DNA from 4 places in the Pseudomonas flexibilis genome. Region 4 is predicted to be linked to each of the others. Evidence: predicted binding sites of a transcription regulator. Region 4 holds the regulator's gene; each other region holds the start of a gene.

Region 1 (5,790 bases), on a different contig from region 4:
AACTGGAGTTCTTCCTGTTCCAGCCCAATCCCGATCCATTGCGGCCGTTCGTGCCCCCGTGCGGCCTGGACGGCCGGCCTTCCGGCGCGGCGGCGGCGTTCAGCGTGGGCGCCAACCACAGTCAGCAGGCCTATTTCGATGAGGTGTACGCCGCCATGCGCGCCTTCGGGCTGCCGCGCGATACCTTCCTGCACGAGATGGGCGCCAGCCAGTTCGAGATCAACCTGCTGCACGGCGACGCCTTGCAGGTGGCCGACCAGACCTTCCTGTTCAAGCACCTGCTGCGGGAGATCGCGCTGCGACACGGGCTGATCGCGGTGTGCATGGCCAAGCCGCTGGCCGAGACGCCGGGCAGCTCCATGCACCTGCACCAGAGCGTGGTGCGCCGCGACGATGGTACGAACCTGTTCAGTGACGAGGAGGGCAACGAGACCCCGGCCTTCCGGCATTTCATTGGCGGCTTGCAGGCCGCGCTGGGTGAGCTCACGTTGCTGTTCGCGCCCTATGTGAATTCCTATCAGCGCCTGTTCCATCCCTTCGCCTCGCCCAACAACGCCTGCTGGGGCTACGACAACCGCGCCGCCGGGCTGCGCATTCCGCTCAGCGAGGCGTCGGCGCGAAGGGTGGAGAACCGCTTGCCGGGCGCCGACGCCAATCCCTACCTGGTGATCGCCGCCAGCCTGGCGGCGGGGCTGCGCGGCATGCGCCTGGGTCTGGAGCCGACGCCACCGGCGCGGGGCGCCTTCGAGGCGCCGCCGGCCTTGCAGCTGCCGTTCACCCTGTCGGCGGCGCTGGAGCGCCTGCGGCACAGCGTGCTGGCGCGCGAGCTGTGCGGGGCGGATTTCATTGAGTGCTATGCCGCGGCCAAGCTGATGGAGCTGGGCAGCTATTACGACGAGATCACGCCGTGGGAAAGGCGCCATCTGGCGCCCTGGGTGTGAGGTAAAGCGCCGCGTGGCGCTTTACTCGTCTTCGAAGTCCAGACGGCGGCTTTCGCGCTGCAACTGGAACACGTAGCGCTCGATCTGGCGCTGTTCGTAGCCGCTGATCTCGTAGAAGCGCAAGCCGACCATGCTGGATTCGCGGCTGCGGTCGAAATACAGGTGGCGCAGCTCTACGGCCACCACCAGAGTGGCGTCCGGCAGGGCGATGCTCAGGCGTTCGTAGACGGTGCCGCTCTGCAGGTAATCGGTGAGGTTGCCGGGGAATTGCACCTTGCAGCCGGTGGCGGAGATGTCCAGCAGCTTGCCCACCAGCGAAGGCGACAGCTTGCTGCCGGCCAGGTTGACGTTGGGCGACTGGGTGCGCTTGAGCGGTGCGCGGTAGGCGTCGCGGCGCTGGTGGTACTCCAGTTCGTCGGGCAGGTCGATCCAGAAGCACGGCGTCCCTTCGAGACTGCCGCGCTTGACCCGGTAGTTGCGACTGGTCCAGGCCATGCGCACGCCTTCGTGGTAGCCCTCGGCGGAGAAGGTCTGGCCGTCAAGCAGGTGGCGTTCGCTTTCCAGGGGCAGCACTTCGTCGAGCGCCATCAACTTGCGTTCGCGGTCCACCGCCAGCAGCACGGTGTAGCCGTGGCGGGTCACCGGCAGTTCATCGAAGGAGATGTTGACCCGTTCCTTGTGGGTGGCCAGGGTGCGCAGATGGCCGGCCACTTCGATGGGCTCCCTGTAGGTGACGGGCCCCTGGTCGGGCTTTTCTTCGATGTTGAATTTCGACACTGTCCGCGTACTCCAAAACCAATCCTGCGGGACGCCGTGCTACGGGGTGGGTCAGGCCTGGGAAAGGGGACGCTGACGGGCGATGCTGGCGGCGCTTTGACCGAGGCGATTGTACAGCCCTGCGGCGTCGTTTTTGCCACGCACCACCATCAGCAGTCCTTCGACATTGGTCTGGCCGTTCTGGATCAGGCGGCCGTTGCGCTGATTGAGCCCCTGGCAGCTGTCCAGCAGCTCGGCGAGTTGCGTGGCGGCCTCCAGCAACGCTTCGCCGTCGGAGGAGCGGGCGGCCAGCGTTTCCAGGCCGGCGCGATCGGCGCTCAGGCCGCTGGCGCGCAGCAGGTCGCTGCGCTGGTGACGCTGCCGGTCCAGCTCGTCGAGCAGGCGGGTCTTATCACCCAGCAGGCTTTCCAGCACGGCCAGTTCGCAATGACAGAGTGCGTGATGCTCGCTTTCCAGCAGTTCGAGCAGGCGTTGCGCCTGCTCGATATCCGCACGGAAGCTGTTCAGAAGTTGGGCGACGGGCATGAGCACCTCAGGAAGACGTGGCGTCCGCTACTCCCGGTGAGGCGTGTCAGCGTTGCGATTCGAAGGCGAGCAGCTTGCCGGCCAGGCGCTGGCTGTCCACCTGGTAGCTGCCGTCGGCGATGGACTGGCGCAGGCGTTCGACTCGCGCGGCGTCGACTTCGGGCTGTTCGCGCAGCTGATCGGTGATCTGCTGCAAATGCTGGACTTCCGCGCTGAAACGCACGGATTCGCCGCTCTCGGCCGCAGGCGCGACGCTGGCGGTTTCGCTGATCGGGGCAGTGGGCTGCGCAGGGTTGCTGCGGGTAATGCCGGCCGGCGCGGAGGCGCTGTTCGGCCGCTGAAAATCGATAACCATGATGTGCTACCTCGAACGGAGCAGTGGACGCTTGCCACTAGTTTCGGCCGTTCGCGTCAGAACTTTAACGCCTGTTGTCGGCTTTTTGCGTTTCGGCTCACAGTTTCTGACGGTGGGCGCGTCGCATGTGAGACTAGAGGTCCACGACCACCTGTCCCGGCCCGCTGATGCGCGCCTTGATGATGCGCTGCGAGCTCAGGTTGCGAACCCGCACCTGCTCGCCGATGGCGCCTTCCTGGAGGGCTTCGCCGGGCATGCGCACGGACAGCGCCGCGCCGCCGGCACTGATTACCACATGATCGCCCTTGCGTACCACCGGCGCGCGTTCCAGATGGTTGGGGGTGAGCACCTGATCGATGCTCACCGGGCGGGTCAGCTTGCTGCCAAGGGCTTGCTCGGGCTCGGTCAGGTAGCCCTGGGTGAGGGTGCCCACGTCGCGCTCGCGCCAGTCGATGTCCTGGGCCTCGAGGATGGCGCCGCGCGCCAGCGGACGCTGGGCAACCACCACCTGGCGGAACAGGCGCACCTGCGCCGGCACGAACAGGCTCCAGGTCGAACTGCCCTGGCAGCCAACGCGCACGGTGACCCGGCCCACCGGCTGGGCCGGGCTTTCCAGGCTGGCCACCAGCGGCTGATCGCAGGCCGGCATGCGCAAGCGCGAGTCGAGGCGGTTGACCTGGATCTCGTAGCGTCCGCCGATACTGGCCCGTTGCAAATAGTTCGCTACCTGTTCCTCAAGAAATGCCTCGGTGGCGCCGATAAGGTGCTCAGGTAAGGTTTGCGCCGCCGCGCCGGCGACGGCGGGGATTTGCAGGGCGGCCGTGGTCGCCAGGGCAAGGCCCAGGCCACGCAGGCGTCGGAAAACTGTCGTTATCAGGATCATGTTCGCGAAGTAGCAAGGGACGTGCCGGCGCTTTGTCGGCGTGGCTTGCGACAGGCGCGCCGGGCCGGGCGACGTCCCGGCGTTCAGGTCCCATTTTCAAGAAGGAGTCCGGCATGGCCGGTGTACTGGATTCGGTAAACCAACGGACTCAGCTGGTCGGACAGAATCGTCTGGAACTGTTGCTGTTCCGGCTGGACGGTTCGCAGCTGTATGGCATCAACGTTTTCAAGGTCAAGGAAATCCTGCCCTGCCCGCGCCTGAGCAACATGCCCAAGTCGAGCAGCGTGGTGTGCGGCGTGGCCAACATTCGTGGCGGCACCATCCCGATCCTGGACATGGCCCTGGCCACCGGGCGGCGCCCGCTGGCCGACCGCCAGAACAGTTTCGTGATCATTGCCGAGTACAACACCCGTGTGCTGGGTTTCCTGGTGCGTTCGGTGGAGCGCATCGTCAACCTCTACTGGGACGAGATCCATCAGCCGCCCAAGGGCACCGGCCGCGAGCACTACCTGACCGCGGTGACCCGCGTGGACAACGTGCTGGTGGAGATCATCGACGTCGAGAAGATCCTCGCCGAGACGGTGCCCAGTCGCACGCAGATCGAGCAGCCGGTGTCCGCCGATATCCAGGCCCGCGCGCTCAGCAAGCACGTGCTGGTGGTGGATGACTCTTCGGTGGCGCGCAAGCAGATCCTGCGCTGCCTGGAGGGCGTCGGCGTGGAGGTCACCGCCCTGTGCGACGGGCGCCAGGCCCTGCAGTTCCTGCAGAAGATGGCCGACGAAGGACGCCGTCCGGAAGACGAGCTGCTGATGGTCATCTCCGATATCGAAATGCCGGAAATGGACGGGTACACTCTGACCGCCGAGATTCGCCAGGACCCGCGCATGCAGGGCTTGCACGTGCTGCTGCACACCTCGCTTTCCGGCGTGTTCAACCAGGCCATGGTGCAGAAGGTGGGGGCGGACGATTTTCTCTCCAAGTTCCGTCCCGACGAGCTGGCCGACCGGGTGATCGCCCGAATCGAAGCACGAGACTGATGGCCGTTCGTTCAGGCTCGGCGTACTTATTTATGGTTAAGGCGGGTTAGGTGTCTTCAGGTAATTTGGATTTCGAGCTGTTCCGGGATTTCCTGGAAAAGACCAGCGGCATTCAATTGGGCAGCAACAAGCAGTATCTGGTGTCCAGTCGCCTCAACCGGTTGATGGAGCAGCGCGGCATCAAGACGCTCACCGAGCTGGTGCAGCGCATCCAGGCACAGCCGCGTGGCGGACTTCGCGAGGAAGTGGTGGACGCGATGACTACCAACGAAACGTTGTGGTTCCGCGATGGCTACCCCTTCGAGGTGCTCAAGAGCCGCGTGCTGCCGGAGCTGCTCAAGGCCTCGCCCACGCTGCGCCCGCGCATCTGGTCGGCGGCCTGTTCCTCGGGCCAGGAACCCTACTCGCTGTCGATGACCATCGACGAATTCGAGCGGGCCAACCCGGGCATGTTGCGCATGGGCGCGCAGATCGTCGCCACCGAGCTTTCCGGGGCGATGCTGGCTGCCTGTCGGGCAGGTGTCTACGATGGCCTGGCCATGGCGCGCGGCCTGTCGCCGGAGCGTCGCGAGCGCTATTTCGACCAGGTGGCGCCGGGCCAGTGGTCGATCAAGCCCGCCGTGCGCAACCGGGTCGAGTTGCGTGCGCTGAACCTGCTGGACAGCTATGCCGCGTTGGGCAAGTTCGACATCGTGTTCTGTCGCAACGTGCTGATCTACTTCTCCGCCGACATCAAGCGCGACATCCTCACCCGTATCCATGCCACCCTCAAGCCGGGCGGCTACCTGTTCCTCGGGGCTTCCGAGGCGCTCAACGGGCTGTCCGACCTGTACCAGATGGTGCAGTGCAACCCGGGCATCATCTACAAGGCGCGCTAGACGCCTTGCCAAGCGGCGGCGCGCTTCCGTAAGGTGCGCGCCTCGTCATTGCACAGTGATATCCATGCCTACTCGTCATCTCTGGGCCGCCGCTGGTCTTCTGCTTTCCAGCCTGCTGTGGGCGGGCAACGCCCTGATCGGCCGTGCAATCGCCGGGGAAATCCCGCCGCTGACCCTGTCGTTCTGGCGCTGGCTGGTGGCGCTATGCATCCTGCTGCCGTTCGTGGCCGGCACGTTGTGGCAGCACCGCGCGACCCTGCGCCGGGCGGGCTGGCGCCTGCCGGTGATCGCCGCGCTGGGCATCGGGGCGTACAACTCGCTGCTCTACACGGCGGCCAAGAGCACCACGGCGATCAACATCACGCTGCTCAATACCTGCATCCCGCTGGCCACC
Region 2 (5,790 bases), on a different contig from region 4:
ACCGCACCACCGAACAACGAGGTCAGGCCGATGCTCGCGCTGCTGTCCTTCTGCAACTGGGAGTTGGCGCTCTTGCTGGCCTGGGTCTTCTCATTGAGGGTGATGGTGATGATATCGCCGACCCGGTAGGCCTTGCGGTCATCGAACAGGTTCATGCCGAAGCCCGGCTGGTAGATGGCCCCGTTGTTCTGCTCCACCGGGAGCGGCGTACGTGGCAGCACAGGCGCGTAGTACGGCTCATCGGGCTTGGGCGGCGGCGACATGCAACCACTCAGCAGGACCAGGAACATCAGGGACAGTAGCAGCCGGAACATGGATACGACCTCTGGAACTCGCTAACCGCGAGAAGCCTTACAGCTGCTGGGTCACGAAGCCCAGCATGGAGTCGGCGGTGGAAATCACCTTCGAGTTCATCTCGTAGGCGCGCTGGGTGGTAATCATGTTCACCAGCTCTTCCACGGTGCTGACGTTGGAGTTCTCCAGGGTTTCCTGCAGCACGCTGCCCAGGCCGTTCACGCCCGGCTGACCGACCTGCGGCGCGCCGCTGGCTGCGGTCTCCAGGAACAGGTTGCCACCCACCGCCTGCAGGCCGGCCGGGTTGATGAAGTCGGCGGTCTGGATATTGCCGATCACCTGCACTGCGGCGTCACCCGCAACGGTGATGGACACGGTGCCGTCCTCGCCAACGGTGAACGTCTGGGTTTCCGGCGGCACGACAATCGCCGGTTCCAGCGCATAGCCGCTGGCGGTCACCACCTGGCCTTCGGAGTTCAGGTGGAAGGTACCGTCGCGGGTGTAGGCCACGGTGCCGTCCGGGGTGAGGATCTGGAAGAAACCCCGACCGTTGATGGCCATGTCCAGGGGCTGGTCGGTGGTCTGCAGGCTGCCTGGGTTGAAGTTCTTCTGGGTGCCGACAATGCGCACACCGGTGCCCAGTTGCAGGCCGGAGGGCAGCTCGGTGTCCTGGGTGGTATTGGCACCCGGCTGACGGCGAACCTGGTAGAGCAGGTCCTGGAACTCGGCACGGTCCTTCTTGAAACCGGTGGTCGAGACGTTGGCCAGGTTGTTGGAAATGGTGGTCAGGTTCATGTCCTGGGCGGACAGACCGGTCTTACTTACCCACAGGGCCGGAAGCATTGGAAATCTCCTTCATTCGGCGCCGCCTGGCGCCGTCTCGAATCAACTGATCTGCATGACCTTGGTCATCGCCGTGGCATCTTCCTCGGCGGTGCGCATCAACTTCACTTGCAGCTCGAACTGGCGGGACAGGGCCAGGATGGAGGTCATCTCGGCCACGGCATTCACGTTGCTGGTCTCCACGAAACCGGAAACCAGCTGGACATTGGCGTCGGCCTCAACGGGGCCGCCGGCGTGGTGGATCAGGCCGTCGAGGCCCTTTTCCAGGTTCGCGGGGTCCGGATTGACTAGCTTGATGCGGTCCACCACGGCCATCACATTGGGGTTCTCGCCCAGCGCGCGGACGCTGATGGTGCCGTCGCGGCCGATCTCGACCTTCTGCTCCGGCGGAATCACCACCGGGCCGGCATTGCCCATCACCGGCAAATCGTTGCCGGCGCGCAGGATGCCCACGGAGTCGATCTTCAGGCTGGCCGTGCGCACATAGGCTTCCTCGCCCAGCGGGGTCTGCACGGCGATCCAGCCGTCACCCTCGATGGCGATATCCAGCTCGCGACCGGTTTCCTGCAACGCTCCGGGAGTGAAATCGGTGGCGGGGCGCTCGGTCATGGCATAGGCGCGCGCCGGCAGGCTGTCGCCGAACACCGGCATGGAACGCGCCTGCTCGAAATCGCGGCGAAAGCCGCTGGTGGAGATGTTGGCCAGATTGTTGGCGTGCAGGCGCTGAGCCAGAGTGTTCTGGCTGGCACCGGTCATCGCCACGTAAAGCATCTTGTCCACTTCAATCCTCCGGCAGGTTCTTGCCGCCCTTGCGGGCTTTGCCAGAGAAGGAGCAAGCATCGTGCCAGATGCGAAGTACCGCACATGACCTGTAGGAGGGGCTTTAGCCGCGACGCTTCTTTTTGGGGGCTGCAGCATCGTAGGGTGGATCGCGCTTCACCGATCCACCGAGCGCGCCATGCCGGCGCGATGGTGGACAGGAATAGCGCTGTCCACCCTACATCGGGCCAAACAAAAAACGGGAGCCCGCAGGCTCCCGTTTCCTTATTCGCGCAACCATCAGGTCATGTTGATGGTGGTCTGCATGACGGTGGTCTGGGTGGTGACCGTCTTGGCGTTGGCCTGGTAGTTGCTCTGCGCCTTGATCAGCTGTACCAGCTGTGCGGTCAGGTCGACGTTGGATTCCTCCAGCGCGCCGGCCTGGATGGCACCGAAGGTGCCGGTCTTGGCCATGCCCTCGATCGGTACGCCCGAGGCATAGGTTTCCACCCAGGCGGTACCGCCGACCGGCTTCAGACCCTGCGGGTTGGAGAAGTTCACCAGCATCACCTGACCGATCAGCTTGGACTGGCCATTGGTAAAGGCGGCGAACATGTTGCCGGTTTCGTCGATGTTCAGGCCGGAGAGCTGGCCTGTAGCGTAACCATCCTGGTTCTGGCTGGTGACGGCGGAGACGGCGTTGTATTGAGTCATGTTGCTAAAGTCGACATGCACCCCGGTGGCACTGGCGACCGAGCCGTTGGACTGCCAGGCACCTGTGGCCGGATTCAGCTCAGCCGGCTCCCAGGCGGTAAGATCAATACTGGTCGGGCTCGGCAGTGCCGTATCCAAGGTGCCGGCCGAGTTGAAGGTCAGAGTGGTGCTCATGGCACTAAAGTCGTTCGGAACTACCGGCACCGTAGGGTTCAGGCCATCGATCTGGGTCAACATTTCCCATTCATTACCGCTGCGCTTAGCAAAGTACTGGGTCAGGGTATGGACGTTACCCAGCGAGTCATACACAGGCACCGAAGTAGACCAGTTGAAGGTATTCGGGTCCGCAGGATCGAAGGGATGCACCGCAGGATCGATCACCGAGGCGGTCGAGTCCAGATTGATGGTTTCGTTGATGATGCTGGTAGCCTTGGGCGAAACGTTGGACGTATCCACCCGCAGATCGGTCTTCTTGCCCTGCAGAATCTGCCCACCGACACCCACTTCGTAGCCTTGCAGGCGGAAGCCGGAGCTGTTCTGGATATAGCCATCCTTGTCGGTACCGAACTCACCGGCACGGGTGTACATCATCTGCCCCTGGGCGCTCAACGCGAAGAAGCCATTGCCGTTGATGGCCAGGTCCAGGCTGTTGCCGGTGTGGTTGATATTGCCCTGGGTGAACTGCTGGGAGATGGCAGCGGTGCGCACACCGGAACCGGCGACCTTGCCGCCGGTGCCGAGGATGGAGGCCGAGTAGACGTCGGCGAATTCGGCGCGCGAACCCTTGAAGCCGGTGGTGGCGACGTTGGCGATGTTGTTGCCGGTAACCGCGAGATCCTTGTTGGCCGCGGCCAGACCGCTCAGGGCGACGTTGAACGACATGGTGAAACTCCTTTCAGAATCCGGTTATTGGCCAATGGTCAGGACGCTGGAGAGCGGCAAGCGCCCCATGCCTGCAAGGTTCAGGTACATTTCGCCGCCCGCCAGGGTAACGCTGTTGACGGTGGCCGGCAGGAAGGTGGACAGCGCGGTGGGCGTGCCGTCGATTTCGGCTTCCGCCACGAACTTGTAATTGCCGGAGGGCACTTTCTCACCCTGCTCGTTGACGCCATCCCAGATGAAATCGACGGTACCGGCGCTCCAGTCGCCCATGGGCAGGGTTTTCACCAGGTTACCCTTGTCGTCATAGACCTTGACCGTCAGGTTGCTGCCATTGGCCGGCATCATCACGTTGCCGGTCAGGCTGCTGCTGGTGTCGACCAGCGACTTGTCGGTCTCGACAATCACCGAGCGACCGACCAGAGAGGACGCCTGCAGCGCCTGGGACGACTGGTAGCTGCCCATGAAGGACTCCACCGTCGAGTTCAGGTTGTTCATGCTTTCCAGGCTGGAGAACTGCGCCAGCTGGGCGACGAACTGGGTGTTGTCCTGCGGATCCAGCGGGTTCTGGTTTTCCATCTGCGCGACCAGCAGCTGCAGGAAGGAATCCTTGCCCAGGGCGCTGTCGCCGGTGGTGCTCGGCTTCTGCTTCAGCTGGTACTGGTCGAGAATGGATTGCGAGGTATTGGTATTAACGGTGCTCATGATCCTTCACCTTACTGACCGAGGGTCAGCACCTTCTGCAGCATGGTCTTGGCGGTATTCATCATTTCGGTGTTGGTCTGGAAGGCGCGGCTGGCGGAGATCATGTCAGCCATTTCCTCGACCACATTGACGTTCGGGTAGTAGACGTAGCCGTCCTTGTCCGCCGCCGGGTGGGTCGGCTCGTAGCGGGCCTGCAGCTCGGCCTGATCCTCAACGATGCCGGCGACGCGCACGCCGTAACCGGCGGCGTCCTGCTCGGCAAACAGCGACTGGCCGGCCGGATTGACCTGCTCCTGCAGCACGGTGGCAAACACCGGCTTGCGGGCGCGGTAGGTCTCTTCCAGGCTGGAGGACACGGTCTCGGCGTTGGCGATGTTGCTCGCCACGGTGTTCAGGCGGGTGCTCTGGGCGCTCATGCCACTACCGGCGATGTTGAATACGTTGGTCAGCGACATGGCTTATTCCCCCTTGATGGCCGACATCAGGCCTTTGAACTTGCTGTTGAGGAAGGTGAAGCTGGCCTGGAAATCCACCGCGTTCTTGGTGTAGGCGGCCTGCTCGACCTGCGCGTCCACGGTGTTGCCATCGATGGACGGGTGATGCGGGGTGCGGTACTGCAGCGACTCGGCGCTGAACGACACGCCCTCGCCCTCGATATGCCGGGCGCTGGTGCGGTTCAGGTTGAAGGTGCCGTTCTTGCTGGTCTGGCTGGCCAGCACGCTGGAGAATTCCAGATCACGCGCCTTGTAGTGCGGCGTATCGGCGTTGGCGATGTTGTTCGCCAGCACCTCGGCCCGCTGCGCGCGGAAGTTCAGAGCTTTCTCGTGAATCCCCAGCGCCTTGTCGAAACTGATAGCCATGTGCACTTCCTCGAATCGTTTGCCGGGCGCCGTTGCCGGTCGCCTTGCCTGCCCAAAGGAAAGCAAGCACTGTGCCAGCCGACCAAACCCTTTGATTTCAGGCACTTAGAGCAATGACCCTGGACGAGAAACGCGGCAGGCGGCACCCGCTTGCCGCTCGACGGCAAAGGCGACTGCCAGGGCGAAGGCCAGCGCACCCGTGGGAGCGAATTCATTCGCGAGCTCTTGGGGATTGCACGAAAGAGCTCGCGGACAAGTCCGCTCCTACAAAAAAAGCCAAAAACGGGGTCAGGTCACAGGTCCGGGGACACCACCTCGTCGAGCTCGATGCGCTTCCAGGCGGGCTCCGCACCCAGGCGCGCATTGAAGCGGGTATTGAAGGTGAACTCGTCGTCGCTGTGCAGACTCAGCGGGGTGCCGTAGGTGACCCGTATCGCCTCCAGCTCGTAGCCGAGTAGCTGCAACAGCGTCGGGAACAGGTTGTAGTGGCTGGAATTGTTGCGATTGGCTTCCAGCGCCGCCGCCCAGTCCAGGGTCTGCAGATTGCTGCCCTGCAGGACAACCAGCGGCACCAGCCCCTCCTCCACCACCGGGTCGCCACCACAATGGGTATTCAGGCCCGGGTTACCGCGCTCGTGCAGGTCCTGGCCATGGTCCGAGGTATACAACACCACGGCGCGACTCAGGTCGGCCCGTGCCAGCAGCCGCGAGAAGAATTCCCCGACATTCCACAGCA
Region 3 (5,790 bases), on a different contig from region 4:
CATGGAAACCAGTACGCCATTCTGGCGGTTGGTCACTTCGCCGGCCTTGATCGGACCGTAGTGGCTGAAGGTCGAGGTCAGGATGCCGGTGCCCGAAGTCAGGGTCAGGAAGTTATTGCGGAAGCCGATCAGGCCACGCGCCGGGATGGTGTACTCCAGGCGAACACGGCCCTTGCCGTCGGGCATCATGTTGGTCAGATCGCCCTTGCGCAGGCCCATCTGTTCCATCACCGGGCCCTGGTGCTGCTCTTCGATGTCGATGGTGACGTTCTCGTAGGGCTCCTGCTTTTCGCCGGCCTCGTTCTCGATGATCACCACTTCCGGACGGCCAACGGCCAGTTCGAAGCCTTCACGGCGCATGGTTTCGATCAGCACCGACAGGTGCAGTTCGCCGCGACCGGAAACCTTGAACTTCTCGGGAGAATCACCCGGCTCGACGCGCAGCGCCACGTTGTGCAGCAGTTCCTTCTCCAGGCGATCCTTGATGTTGCGGCTGGTGACGAACTTGCCTTCCTTGCCGGCGAACGGCGAGTCGTTGACCTGGAAGGTCATGCTCACGGTCGGCTGGTCGACGGTCAGCGGCGGCAGTGCCTCGACGTTGTTGATGTCGCACAGGGTGTCGGAGATGAACAGCTCTTCCATGCCGGACACACAGACGATGTCACCGGCTTCGGCTTCCGGCACCTCCACACGCTGCAGACCGGAGTGACCCATGATCTTCAGGATGCGGCCCTGGCGCTTCTTGCCGTCGGCGCCGATGGCGACCACCGGGGTGTTGGCCTTGATCTTGCCGCGCTTGATGCGGCCTACGCCGATCACGCCGAGGAAGCTGTTGTAGTCCAGCTGGGAGATCTGCATCTGGAACGGGCCGTCCAGGTCGACCTGGGGCGCCGGCACGTGGTCGACGATGGCCTGGAACAGGGGGTCCATGTTGTCTGCCAGGTTCTCATGGTCCAGACCGGCGATGCCGTTCAGGGCGCTGGCGTAGACAATCGGGAAGTCCAGCTGTTCGTCGGTGGCGCCCAGGTTGTCGAACAGATCGAAGATCTGGTCGACAACCCAGTCCGGACGCGCGCCGGGCCGGTCGATCTTGTTGACCACCACGATCGGGCGCAGGCCGGCCTTGAAGGCCTTCTGGGTCACGAAGCGGGTCTGCGGCATGGGGCCGTCCTGGGCGTCGACCACCAGCAGCACGGAATCCACCATGGACATCACGCGCTCGACTTCACCGCCGAAGTCGGCGTGGCCGGGGGTGTCCACGATGTTGATGTTGTAGTCATTCCATTTCAGCGCGGTGTTCTTGGCCAGGATGGTGATGCCACGTTCCTTTTCCTGGTCGTTGCTGTCCATGACGCGCTCGTTTTCCAGCTCCTTGCGGTCCAGGGTACCGGACAGGCGCAGCAGCTTGTCGACGAGGGTGGTCTTGCCATGGTCGACGTGGGCGATGATGGCGATGTTGCGGAGTTTTTCGATCACGGTTCTATCTCGATGTAAACGGCGGGCAGGCGGCCCCCCGTCTGAAGGCGTTCTCCCCGCTCGACATGAGCGGAGGCCAGATCAACAGGGTTCAGGACAGGTCGGGAGGGCGGTGGCGAATGCTGCCACCGAACAGGCCCGGCTGCTTAGGCCGGACGGTAAACGCGCACATTGGCATGCCCCTCGCTGAGCAGGTGGTGGGCATGCAGGCGGCTCATCACGCCGCGATCGCAATACAGCAGGTACTGGCGATTGGCGTCGAGATCCTTGAACTGGCTGTTGACGGCATAGAACGGCATGGCCCTGACTTCGACGCCCGGCAACTGCAGGGGTTCGTCCTCGGCGGCATCCGGGTGGCGGATGTCCAGCACGATCTGCCCGGGCAGCGCTTCGCGGACCTCCTCCACGGGCACATCCTGGCCGAGTTCGTCGATGACCTTGTCGATGGCCACGAAACGGGCGCGCTCGATGGCCCGTTCGAGGATGGCCATATCGAACTGGCTTTCCTCGTATTCGACCCGGCTGCGCTTGGCACGGGTGGTCGGGTTCACCGAGATCACGCCGCAGTATTCGGGCATGTGCTTGGCGAACTCGGCGGTGCCGATGCGCGTGGCGGTGTCGATGATGTCCTGCTTGTGCGCGGCGATCAGCGGGCGCAGCACCAGGGTGTCGGTGACCGAATCGATCACCGACAGGTTCGGCAGCGTTTGGCTGGACACCTGGGAAATCGCCTCGCCGGTCACCAATGCGTCGATGTGCAGGTTCTCGGCCACCTGGCTGGCGGCGCGCAGCATCATGCGCTTGAGCACCACGCCCATCTGGCTGTTGTCGACCTTGCCGAGGATCTCGCCGACTACTTCCTCGAATGGCACGCTGACGAACAGCACGCGGTGCGAGCGGCCGAATTTTTCCCACAGGTAGTGGGCGACTTCCATCACCCCCAGCTCGTGGGCGCGGCCGCCGAGGTTGAAGAAGCAGAAGTGGCTGAGCATGCCGCGGCGCATCATCTGGTAGGCGGCCACGGTGGAATCGAAGCCACCGGACATCAGCACCACCACCTGCTCCACCGAGCCCAGCGGGTAACCGCCCAGGCCTTCGTGCTGCGCATGGATGATCAGCAAACGGTCGTAGCGCACCTCGAAGCGCACCTCGACATCAGGATGCTTCAGGTCGATACCCGCTGCGCCGCACTCGCGGCGCAGGCGGCTGCCCACATGGCTGGCCAGCTCCACCGAGGTGAAATCGTGGGTATTGCCGGCACGCTTGCAGCGCACGGCGAACTGCTTGCCGGCCAGCTGATCGCCATAGTGCTCGCGGCACTTCTCGAAGACGTCGTCGAAGTCCACATAAGGGTATTCATGCACTTCGAGGAAATGCGCGATGCCTGGCATGTTGCGCAGGCGCTCGAACATAGCCTGGTGCACACGGCGATCCTGGACGGCGGTGATCACGTCCAGGTTGTCCCACTCGCCTTCGACGCTGAGGGCCGGGTCCAGGTCCTTCAGCACCGCGCGGATATTCTTGGCCAGCTGCCGGATGAACTGCTTGCGCACCGGACGGCTCTTGATGGTGATTTCCGCGAAGGGCTTGACGATGAGTTTCATGAAGAACGCTGGCGGGAAGGGCCGAAAAAGAGGGGCGCGGAGTATACCGGAAATTGCTCACCCCTTGATCAAGAATTTGCAGGGGCCCATGGGCCGCACCAATTTGCGCCGGACCTTTACGGGGCGCACCAGCTTGGTGCGTTTATCGTGCGTGCGCAGGCGCGGAAAGCGCATCAGAACCGCGCCACCCGCCAACTCCGGTGCATTCGGGTGCGCTGGCACACTAATTGCTCCCTTGTGAGGCAGGTTGCCCTGACGGATGATCCCGCCCCGGCATCACCTATCCCCTGGGGCGTCAGCCTGGTTGGCGAACCCCCAGATCGATTCCCCTGGAGGACACCATGTCGAAGTCGCTTCAACTGATCAAAGAACACGATGTGAAGTGGATTGACCTGCGCTTCACCGATACCAAAGGCAAGCAGCAGCACCTGACCATGCCGGCCCGCGACGCGGATGACGACTTCTTCGAGCATGGCAAGATGTTCGACGGTTCCTCCGTCGCCGGCTGGAAGGGCATCGAGGCCTCGGACATGATCCTCCTGCCCGACGACAGCACCGCCGTGCTCGACCCCTTCACCGAAGAACCGACCCTGATCCTGGTCTGCGACATCATCGAGCCGAGCACCATGCAGAGCTACGATCGCGACCCGCGCGCCATCGCCCGCCGCGCCGAGGAATACCTGAAGTCCACCGGCATCGGCGACACCGTGTTCGTCGGTCCGGAGCCCGAGTTCTTCATCTTCGACGAAGTGAAGTTCAAGTCCGACATCTCTGGCTCGATGTTCAAGATCTTCTCCGAGCAGGCTTCCTGGAACACCGACGCCGACATCGAAGGCGGCAACAAGGGCCACCGTCCGGGCGTGAAGGGCGGCTACTTCCCGGTACCGCCGGTCGACCACGACCACGAAATCCGTACCGCCATGTGCAACGCCCTGGAAGAAATGGGCCTGGTCGTCGAGGTGCACCACCACGAAGTGGCCACTGCCGGTCAGAACGAAATCGGCGTGAAGTTCAACACCCTGGTCGCCAAGGCTGACGAAGTGCAGACCCTGAAGTACTGCGTGCACAACGTCGCCGATGCCTACGGCAAGACCGTGACCTTCATGCCCAAGCCCCTGTATGGCGACAACGGCTCCGGCATGCACGTGCACATGTCCATCTCCAAGGATGGCAAGAACACCTTCGCGGGCGAAGGCTATGCCGGCCTGTCCGAGACCGCCCTGTACTTCATCGGCGGCATCATCAAGCACGGCAAGGCCCTGAACGGCTTCACCAACCCGTCGACCAACTCCTACAAGCGTCTGGTCCCGGGCTTCGAAGCCCCGGTCATGCTGGCCTACTCGGCCCGCAACCGTTCCGCTTCCATCCGTATCCCGTACGTCACCAGCCCGAAGGCCCGCCGCATCGAGGCGCGCTTCCCGGACCCGGCGGCCAACCCCTACCTGTGCTTCGCCGCCCTGCTGATGGCCGGCCTGGACGGTATCCAGAACAAGATCCACCCCGGCGACGCCGCCGACAAGAACCTGTATGACCTGCCGCCGGAAGAATCCAAGCAGATCCCGCAGGTGTGCGGCAGCCTGAAGGAAGCCCTGGAAGAGCTGGACAAGGGCCGCGCCTTCCTGACCAAGGGCGGTGTGTTCTCCGACGACTTCATCGATGCCTACATCGAGCTGAAGTCCGAGGAAGAGATCAAGGTGCGCACCTTCGTGCACCCGCTGGAATACGACCTGTACTACAGCGTCTGATCGCCTCCCCGGCATGACGAACCCCCGCCCGGCCCTGCCGCGCGGGGGTTTGTTTTATCTCCACCACATTCCGCGCCGGGCGTCCTTGCCAGTCCCGCCTGCCGGTGCAAGGCTTGTCCCGAATCCGTGGAGATGCCCCATGCGCCTGTTCACCGCCTGCCTGCTCGGCCTGCTGGCCGCACCGGCCGCCGCCGAGATCTACCGCTACACCGACGCACAGGGCCGCACGGTGTTCAGCGACCGCCCGCCGCAAGGGCAGCCCGCCCAGCGCGTCGAACCGTCGCCCCTCACCCCCATCGCCCCACCTGCGCCGAGCACACCCGCCGAGCGCCCCGCCCTGCCAACAACCCAGCGCTACGCACGGCTGGAGATCATCAACCTGCCGGATGACGAGGCACTGCGCGCCAACAACGGCACCTTCGATGTCGAGGTCGCCGTGGAGCCACCGCTGTTCCGGGGACACAGCCTGCGCCTGCTGCTGGATGGCAATCCGCACGGACCCGCGACCCAGGGCACGCCCCTGACAGTCCGCCAGGCCGACCGCGGCACCCACAGCCTGGTGGTGCAGGTGCTGGACGCCCGCGGCCGGCCGATTCAGCAAAGCGATGCACTGACCTTCACGGTGCAGCGCATCAGCGTGAACAGCCCGGCGCGACCAGCCCCGCCCCGTCCGACCCCAAACCGGCCCGCCCCCTGATGCGTCACACTCTCTGGTTACTGGCCCTGCTGCCCGGGATCACCCTGGCCCAGGTGTACAGCTATCGCGACGCCAGCGGCGCCCTGATGTTCAGCGACCGCCCGCCCCACGATGGCGCACAACCGCTGGCCCCGCGTCCCATCAACCGGATGCCCGCGCTGTCCGCACCCGCAGCGCCCACCACGACACCCAACCTGCACACGCAGCAACGCTCGCCCTATCGGCACCTGGCCATCCTTTCCCCGCGCCCGGACGCCGCCCATCCCGA
Region 4 (5,790 bases):
ATCTACCGTGGCGACGTGGTGATCACCCAGGGCACTCTGAAGATCACCGGCAACACCGTGACCGTCACCCGCAACGCCCGCGGCGAGATCGACACCTTCACCGCCCAGGGGCGCCCCGCCTACTACGAGCAGCAGCCGGAAGTCGGCGAATCGCTGGTGCATGCCTACGGACGCACCATCGAGTACTTCGCCAGCAACGAGCGCATCGTGCTCACCGACCAGGCCAAGGTGGTGCGCGACGGCAATACCTTCGAAGGCGAACGCATCGTCTATGACACCCGCACCCAGGTGGTCAACGCCGGCCGTGCCCAGGACGGCAACGTCACCACGCCCCGGCCACGCATCGACATGGTGATCCAGCCACGCAAGAAGCCCGCGGAGTCCAGCGAATAATGGCCACCCTCATTGCCCGTCACCTGGCCAAGAGCTACAAGAAGCGCCAGGTGGTCCGCGACGTCAGTCTGCGCATCGACAGCGGCCAGATCGTCGGCCTGCTCGGCCCCAACGGGGCCGGCAAGACCACCACCTTCTACATGGTCGTCGGCCTGGTGCGCGCCGATCACGGCCAGGTGCTGATTGACGACCTGGACGTCAGTCACCAGCCCATGCACGGTCGCGCGCGCGCCGGCATCGGCTACCTGCCCCAGGAAGCCTCGATCTTCCGCAAGCTCACCGTCACCAACAACATCATGGCGATCCTGGAAACCCGCAAGGACCTCGACGCCGAAGGCCGTCGGGCAACCCTGGAAGGGCTGCTCGAGGAATTCCACATCACCCATATCCGCGACAGCCTCGGCATGAGCCTGTCCGGTGGCGAACGGCGCCGGGTGGAGATCGCCCGCGCGCTGGCCAGCGCACCCAAGTTCATCCTGCTCGACGAACCCTTCGCCGGCGTCGACCCCATCTCGGTGGGCGACATCAAACAGATCATCCAGCACCTGAAATCCAAAGGCATCGGTGTACTGATCACCGACCACAACGTGCGCGAGACCCTGGACATCTGCGAGACCGCCTACATCGTCAGCGAAGGCCGCCTGATCGCCGAGGGCAACGCCGAGGCCATCCTGGCCAACCAGCTGGTCAAGGAAGTCTACCTGGGGCACGAATTCCGCCTGTAGAGCGACTGGCGGACACACCAACGGGATATACAATTCGTCGCCGGGCATATAAATTGCTTGCGGTCGGCGCCCCGGCGCGCCGCAGGGACAGGCGAACACCCGCCGGAACACAAGGTCTGCCATGAAACCATCGCTCGTTCTCAAGATGGGCCAGCAGCTGACGATGACCCCGCAGCTGCAACAGGCCATTCGCTTACTGCAACTTTCCACCCTGGACCTGCAGCAGGAAATCCAGGAAGCCCTCGAATCCAATCCCATGCTGGAACGGCAGGAGGAAGGCGAGGACTTCGACAACAGCGATCCGCTCGCCGACGGTGACGACGCCGCCGGCAGCCCCCCTCCGGAAAACACCTACCAGGAGACCCAGAGCAGCGTCGAGAACCTCGAGGAGGTCAACGACTGGAGCGAACGCATCCCCAGCGAGCTGCCGGTGGACACCGCCTGGGAAGATGTCTACCAGACCAGCGCCAGCAGCCTGCCCAGCAACGACGATGACGAATGGGACTTCACCGCCCGTACCAGCGGTGGCGAGAGCCTGCAGAGCCATCTGCTCTGGCAGCTCAACCTGGCGCCCATGTCGGACACCGACCGATTGATCGCGGCGACCCTGATCGACTGCATCAATGACCAGGGCTACCTGGAAGAATCCCTCGAGGAGATCCTCGAATCCTTCGATCCGGAACTGGACATCGAGCTGGACGAGATCGAAGCCGTGCTGCGCCGCGTGCAGCATTTCGAACCCGTGGGCATCGGCGCCCGCGACCTGCGCGAGTGCCTGCTGCTGCAGCTGTGCCAGCTGCCGGAAGACACCCCCTGGCGCAGCGAGGCGCAGCGCCTGGTCGGCGATTACCTCGACCTGCTCGGCGGCCGCGACTACAGCCAGCTGATGCGCCGCCTCAAGCTCAAGGAAGACGAGCTGCGCCAGGTGGTGGAACTGATCCAGCGCCTCAACCCCCGCCCCGGCTCGCAGATCGAGTCCAGCGAACCCGAATACATCGTGCCCGACGTCATCGTGCGCAAGCACAACGGCCGCTGGCTGGTGGAGCTCAACCAGGAGGCGGTGCCGCGCCTGCGCGTGAACCCCCAGCACGCCGGCTTCGTGCGCCGCGCCGATTCCAGCGCCGACAACACCTTCATGCGCAACCAGCTGCAGGAGGCGCGCTGGTTCATCAAGAGCCTGCAGAGTCGCAACGAGACGCTGATGAAGGTGGCCAGCCAGATCGTCGAGCACCAGCGCGGCTTCCTCGAGTACGGCGAGGAAGCCATGAAGCCGCTGGTGCTGCACGACATCGCCGAGGCGGTGGGCATGCATGAATCGACCATCTCGCGGGTGACCACCCAGAAGTACATGCACACCCCGCGCGGCATCTTCGAACTGAAGTATTTCTTTTCCAGCCATGTCAGCACGTCCGAAGGCGGCGAGTGCTCGTCCACCGCCATCCGGGCGATCATCAAGAAACTGGTGGCGGCGGAAAACGCCAAGAAACCGCTGAGCGATAGCAAGATCGCCAGCCTGCTGGAAGAACAGGGCATCCAGGTGGCACGCCGCACAGTGGCCAAGTACCGGGAATCCCTGGGCATCGCGCCGTCGAGCGAGCGTAAGCGCCTGATGTAAAACGTTCAGTGGGCTTGTTTAACGGCGCCGGAATGATTAGGGTCAATGCCCAGAACCCCTTGGCGCGTCAAAGTGATTCGGAGGGTCGACCAGAGGTCGGTCCTCTCCCTACGGCAAGAAGGAGAACAGGTATGCAAGTCAACATCAGTGGTGACCAGCTGGATGTGACTGAGGCCATGCGCGGCTATGTCGAGGAGAAGTTCTCCCGGCTGGAGCGCCACTTCGACCGCATCACCAATGTTCAGGTGATCATGCAGGTGGAAAAACTGCAGCAGAAGATCGAAGCCACCCTGCATATCGCCGGTGGCGAAGTCGTTGCCAACGCGGAGCACACCGACATGTATGCGGCCATCGACCTGCTGGTCGACAAGCTCGACCGCCAACTGATCAAGGCCAAGGAAAAGCGCCTCGACCGGGAGCAGGGCGCCACCGTCCGCTGACTCCGACTCCATGATCCGACTCGAAAGCATCCTGACCCCCGGGCGTTCCCAGGTGAACGCACCGGGCGGCAGCAAGAAACGTGTCCTCGAATTCATCGCCAACCTGATCGCGCGCGAGCAGCCCGGGCTGGATGCCGGCGAGCTGTTCGAAGCGCTGATCGCGCGCGAGCGCCTGGGCTCCACGGGGTTCGGCAACGGCATCGCCATTCCGCACTGCCGCCTGCCGAACTGCAACGCGCCGATCAGCGCCGTCCTGCGCCTGGACGCCCCGGTCGACTTCGACTCCATCGACGGTGTCCCGGTCGATCTGCTATTCGTGCTGGTGGTGCCGCCCGCCGCCACCGACGAGCACCTTGAACTGCTGCGCCAGATTGCCGGCCTGCTGGAACGTGCCGACATCCGTGAACGCCTGCGTGGCGCCGCCAGCAACGAGGCGCTTTACCAGACCGTGGTGGACGAACTGGGCGGGCACTGACATGCGCCTGATCATCGTCAGTGGCCGCTCCGGCTCGGGCAAGAGCACCGCGCTGGATGTCCTCGAGGACAGCGGCTTCTACTGCATCGACAACCTGCCCGCCGGCCTGCTGCCCGAGCTGGCCGAGCGCGCGCTGATCCATACCGAACTGCTGCATCCACTGGTTGCCGTGTCCATCGACGCGCGCAACCTGCCCAGCCATCTGCAGCGCTTCCCCGAACTGCTCGAAGAAGTACGTGGCCGGCACATCCACTGCGATGTGCTGTATCTGGACGCCGACGAGGAGACGCTGCTCAAGCGCTTCTCGGAAACCCGCCGCCGCCATCCGCTGACCAATGACACCCGGTCGCTGGCCGAGGCGATCCAGGACGAGAGCCTGCTGCTCGGGCCGATCAGCGACCTGGCCGACCTGAAGATCGACACCACCCACCTGAACCTCTACCAGCTGCGCGACACCCTCAAGCTGCGCCTGCTCAACAAGCCCGAGCCGGGCACCGCCTTCCTGGTGGAGTCCTTCGGCTTCAAGCGCGGCATGCCAGTGGATGCCGACCTGGTGTTCGATGTGCGCTGCCTGCCCAACCCCTACTGGAAGCCGGAGCTGCGCGATTTCACCGGCCTCGACCAACCGGTTATCGACTACCTGGCCGCCCAGCCGGAGGTCGAGGAGATGTATCAGGACCTCGCGGTCTATCTGCACAAGTGGCTGCCGCGCTTCGCCGCCAGCAACCGATCGTATGTCACCATCGCGGTCGGCTGCACCGGCGGCCAGCACCGCTCGGTGTACTTGGCCGAGCGCCTGGGAGCGGCCCTGAAGGCCCAACTGAAGAATGTCCAGGTCCGTCATCGCGACCTGCGCTAGAAGCCCTAGGAATCCGAAAGCCCCATGCCTGCCTGCGAAGTCCTGATCGTCAACAAGCTTGGCCTGCATGCCCGCGCGGCAGCCAAGTTCGTCGCCACTGCCGGGCGTTTTCCCTGCCGAGTACGCGTCGGCCACACGGCAGATGCCCTGGTGGATGGCAAGAGCATCATGTCGGTGATGATGCTGGCCGCCGGCCAGGGCACTCCGCTGCATTTGCACGCCGAAGGCGAACAGGATCAGCAGGCGCTCGACGCCCTGGTGGAACTGATCAACGACCGCTTCGGCGAAGGCGAATAAGACAGAAGGGCCGGCGCTGGCCGGCCCCGACGACTCAACGTCCTGCCACCGTCATCCTTTCGATCAGCACCGAGCCGGTGCGAATGGTGCCGCGCGTTTCCAGGTCGCTGCCAATGGCCAGGATCTGCCGGAACATATCCCGCAGGTTGCCGGCGATGGTCACTTCCTGCACCGGAAACTGGATTTCGCCGTTCTCCACCCAGTAGCCGCCGGCGCCCCGCGAGTAATCGCCGGTCACCAGGTTCAGGCCCTGCCCCATCAGCTCGGTGACCAGCAGGCCGCGGCCCATGCGCCGCAGCAGCGCCGCCTGGTCCTCATTCCCGTGAGTGACGAACAGGTTGTGCACCCCACCGGCATTCGCCGTGCTCGGCAGGCCCAGCTTGCGGCCCGAATAGGTGCCCAGCACGTAGGAAACCAGCTCGCCGTCCTTGATGAAGGGCTTGGCATAGGTGGCCAGCCCATCCCCATCGAAGGCGGAACTGCCCAGCGCGCGCGGGATATGCGGGCGCTCGTCCAGGGTCAGCCAGTCAGGGAACAGCCGCTGGCCCAAAGCGCCCTCCAGGAACGACGCCTTGCGGTACAGGTTGCCGCCGGCGATCGCCGCCAGGAAATGATTGAACAGCCCGGTGGCCAGCTCCGGCGAGAACAGCACCGACACCTCGCAGGTCGGCACGGCGCGCGCGCCGAGGCGGCTGACCGCGCGTTCGGCGGCGCGCCGGCCGATGACGGCGCCGTCGGTCAGCGCGCTGCCGATGCGGCTGGCGTCGTACCAGTAGTCGCGCTGCATCTGGCCGCCGTCCTCGGCGATCATCACGCAGCTCAGACTGTGCCGGCTGCTGGCATAGCCGCCGACGAAGCCATGGCTGTTGCCGTAGACGCGGCAGCCCAGGTAGCTGCTCAGGCTGGTGCCGTCGGCATTGCGGATGCGCGGGTCATGGTCGAATGCCGCTGCCTCGCAGCGCAGCGCCAGCTCGATGGCCGCTTCC

What was found. Region 4 encodes sigma-54, which starts transcription at its own class of promoters, with help from an activator protein. Its sites were predicted from a motif close to ANTGGCATNNANNTTGCTNT; they were not measured.
Region 1: a site for sigma-54 is predicted at 3,491-3,510, ahead of flgA (flagellar basal body P-ring formation chaperone FlgA). Genes of this name have one in related genera too.
Region 2: a site for sigma-54 is predicted at 1,967-1,986, ahead of PT85_RS04845 (flagellar basal body rod protein FlgF). Genes of this name have one in related genera too.
Region 3: a site for sigma-54 is predicted at 3,295-3,314, ahead of glnA (glutamate--ammonia ligase). Genes of this name have one in related genera too.

Annotation. Positions count from the first base shown of each region.
Region 1 is NZ_JTAK01000001.1:189,837-195,626, forward strand. It holds gene PT85_RS00950 (glutamine synthetase family protein) at 1-941, shown strand, start outside; gene PT85_RS00955 (flagellar brake protein) at 963-1,718, opposite strand; gene PT85_RS00960 (flagella synthesis protein FlgN) at 1,770-2,243, opposite strand; gene flgM (flagellar biosynthesis anti-sigma factor FlgM) at 2,290-2,598, opposite strand; gene flgA (flagellar basal body P-ring formation chaperone FlgA) at 2,732-3,481, opposite strand; gene PT85_RS00975 (chemotaxis protein CheV) at 3,595-4,518, shown strand; gene PT85_RS00980 (CheR family methyltransferase) at 4,569-5,396, shown strand; gene PT85_RS00985 (DMT family transporter) at 5,461-5,790, shown strand, end outside.
Region 2 is NZ_JTAK01000002.1:223,869-229,658, reverse strand. It holds gene flgH (flagellar basal body L-ring protein FlgH) at 1-314, opposite strand, end outside; gene flgG (flagellar basal-body rod protein FlgG) at 352-1,137, opposite strand; gene PT85_RS04845 (flagellar basal body rod protein FlgF) at 1,180-1,917, opposite strand; gene flgE (flagellar hook protein FlgE) at 2,197-3,492, opposite strand; gene PT85_RS04835 (flagellar hook assembly protein FlgD) at 3,517-4,194, opposite strand; gene flgC (flagellar basal body rod protein FlgC) at 4,206-4,649, opposite strand; gene flgB (flagellar basal body rod protein FlgB) at 4,653-5,054, opposite strand; gene PT85_RS04820 (sulfatase-like hydrolase/transferase) at 5,348-5,790, opposite strand, start outside.
Region 3 is NZ_JTAK01000009.1:10,941-16,730, reverse strand. It holds gene typA (translational GTPase TypA) at 1-1,476, opposite strand, end outside; gene thiI (tRNA uracil 4-sulfurtransferase ThiI) at 1,623-3,080, opposite strand; gene glnA (glutamate--ammonia ligase) at 3,422-4,825, shown strand; gene PT85_RS16550 (DUF4124 domain-containing protein) at 4,965-5,522, shown strand; gene PT85_RS16545 (DUF4124 domain-containing protein) at 5,522-5,790, shown strand, end outside.
Region 4 is NZ_JTAK01000003.1:220,161-225,950, forward strand. It holds gene lptA (lipopolysaccharide transport periplasmic protein LptA) at 1-393, shown strand, start outside; gene lptB (LPS export ABC transporter ATP-binding protein) at 393-1,118, shown strand; gene PT85_RS09055 (RNA polymerase factor sigma-54) at 1,240-2,733, shown strand; gene hpf (ribosome hibernation-promoting factor, HPF/YfiA family) at 2,865-3,173, shown strand; gene ptsN (PTS IIA-like nitrogen regulatory protein PtsN) at 3,184-3,648, shown strand; gene rapZ (RNase adapter RapZ) at 3,650-4,507, shown strand; gene PT85_RS09075 (HPr family phosphocarrier protein) at 4,532-4,804, shown strand; gene pmbA (metalloprotease PmbA) at 4,839-5,790, opposite strand, start outside.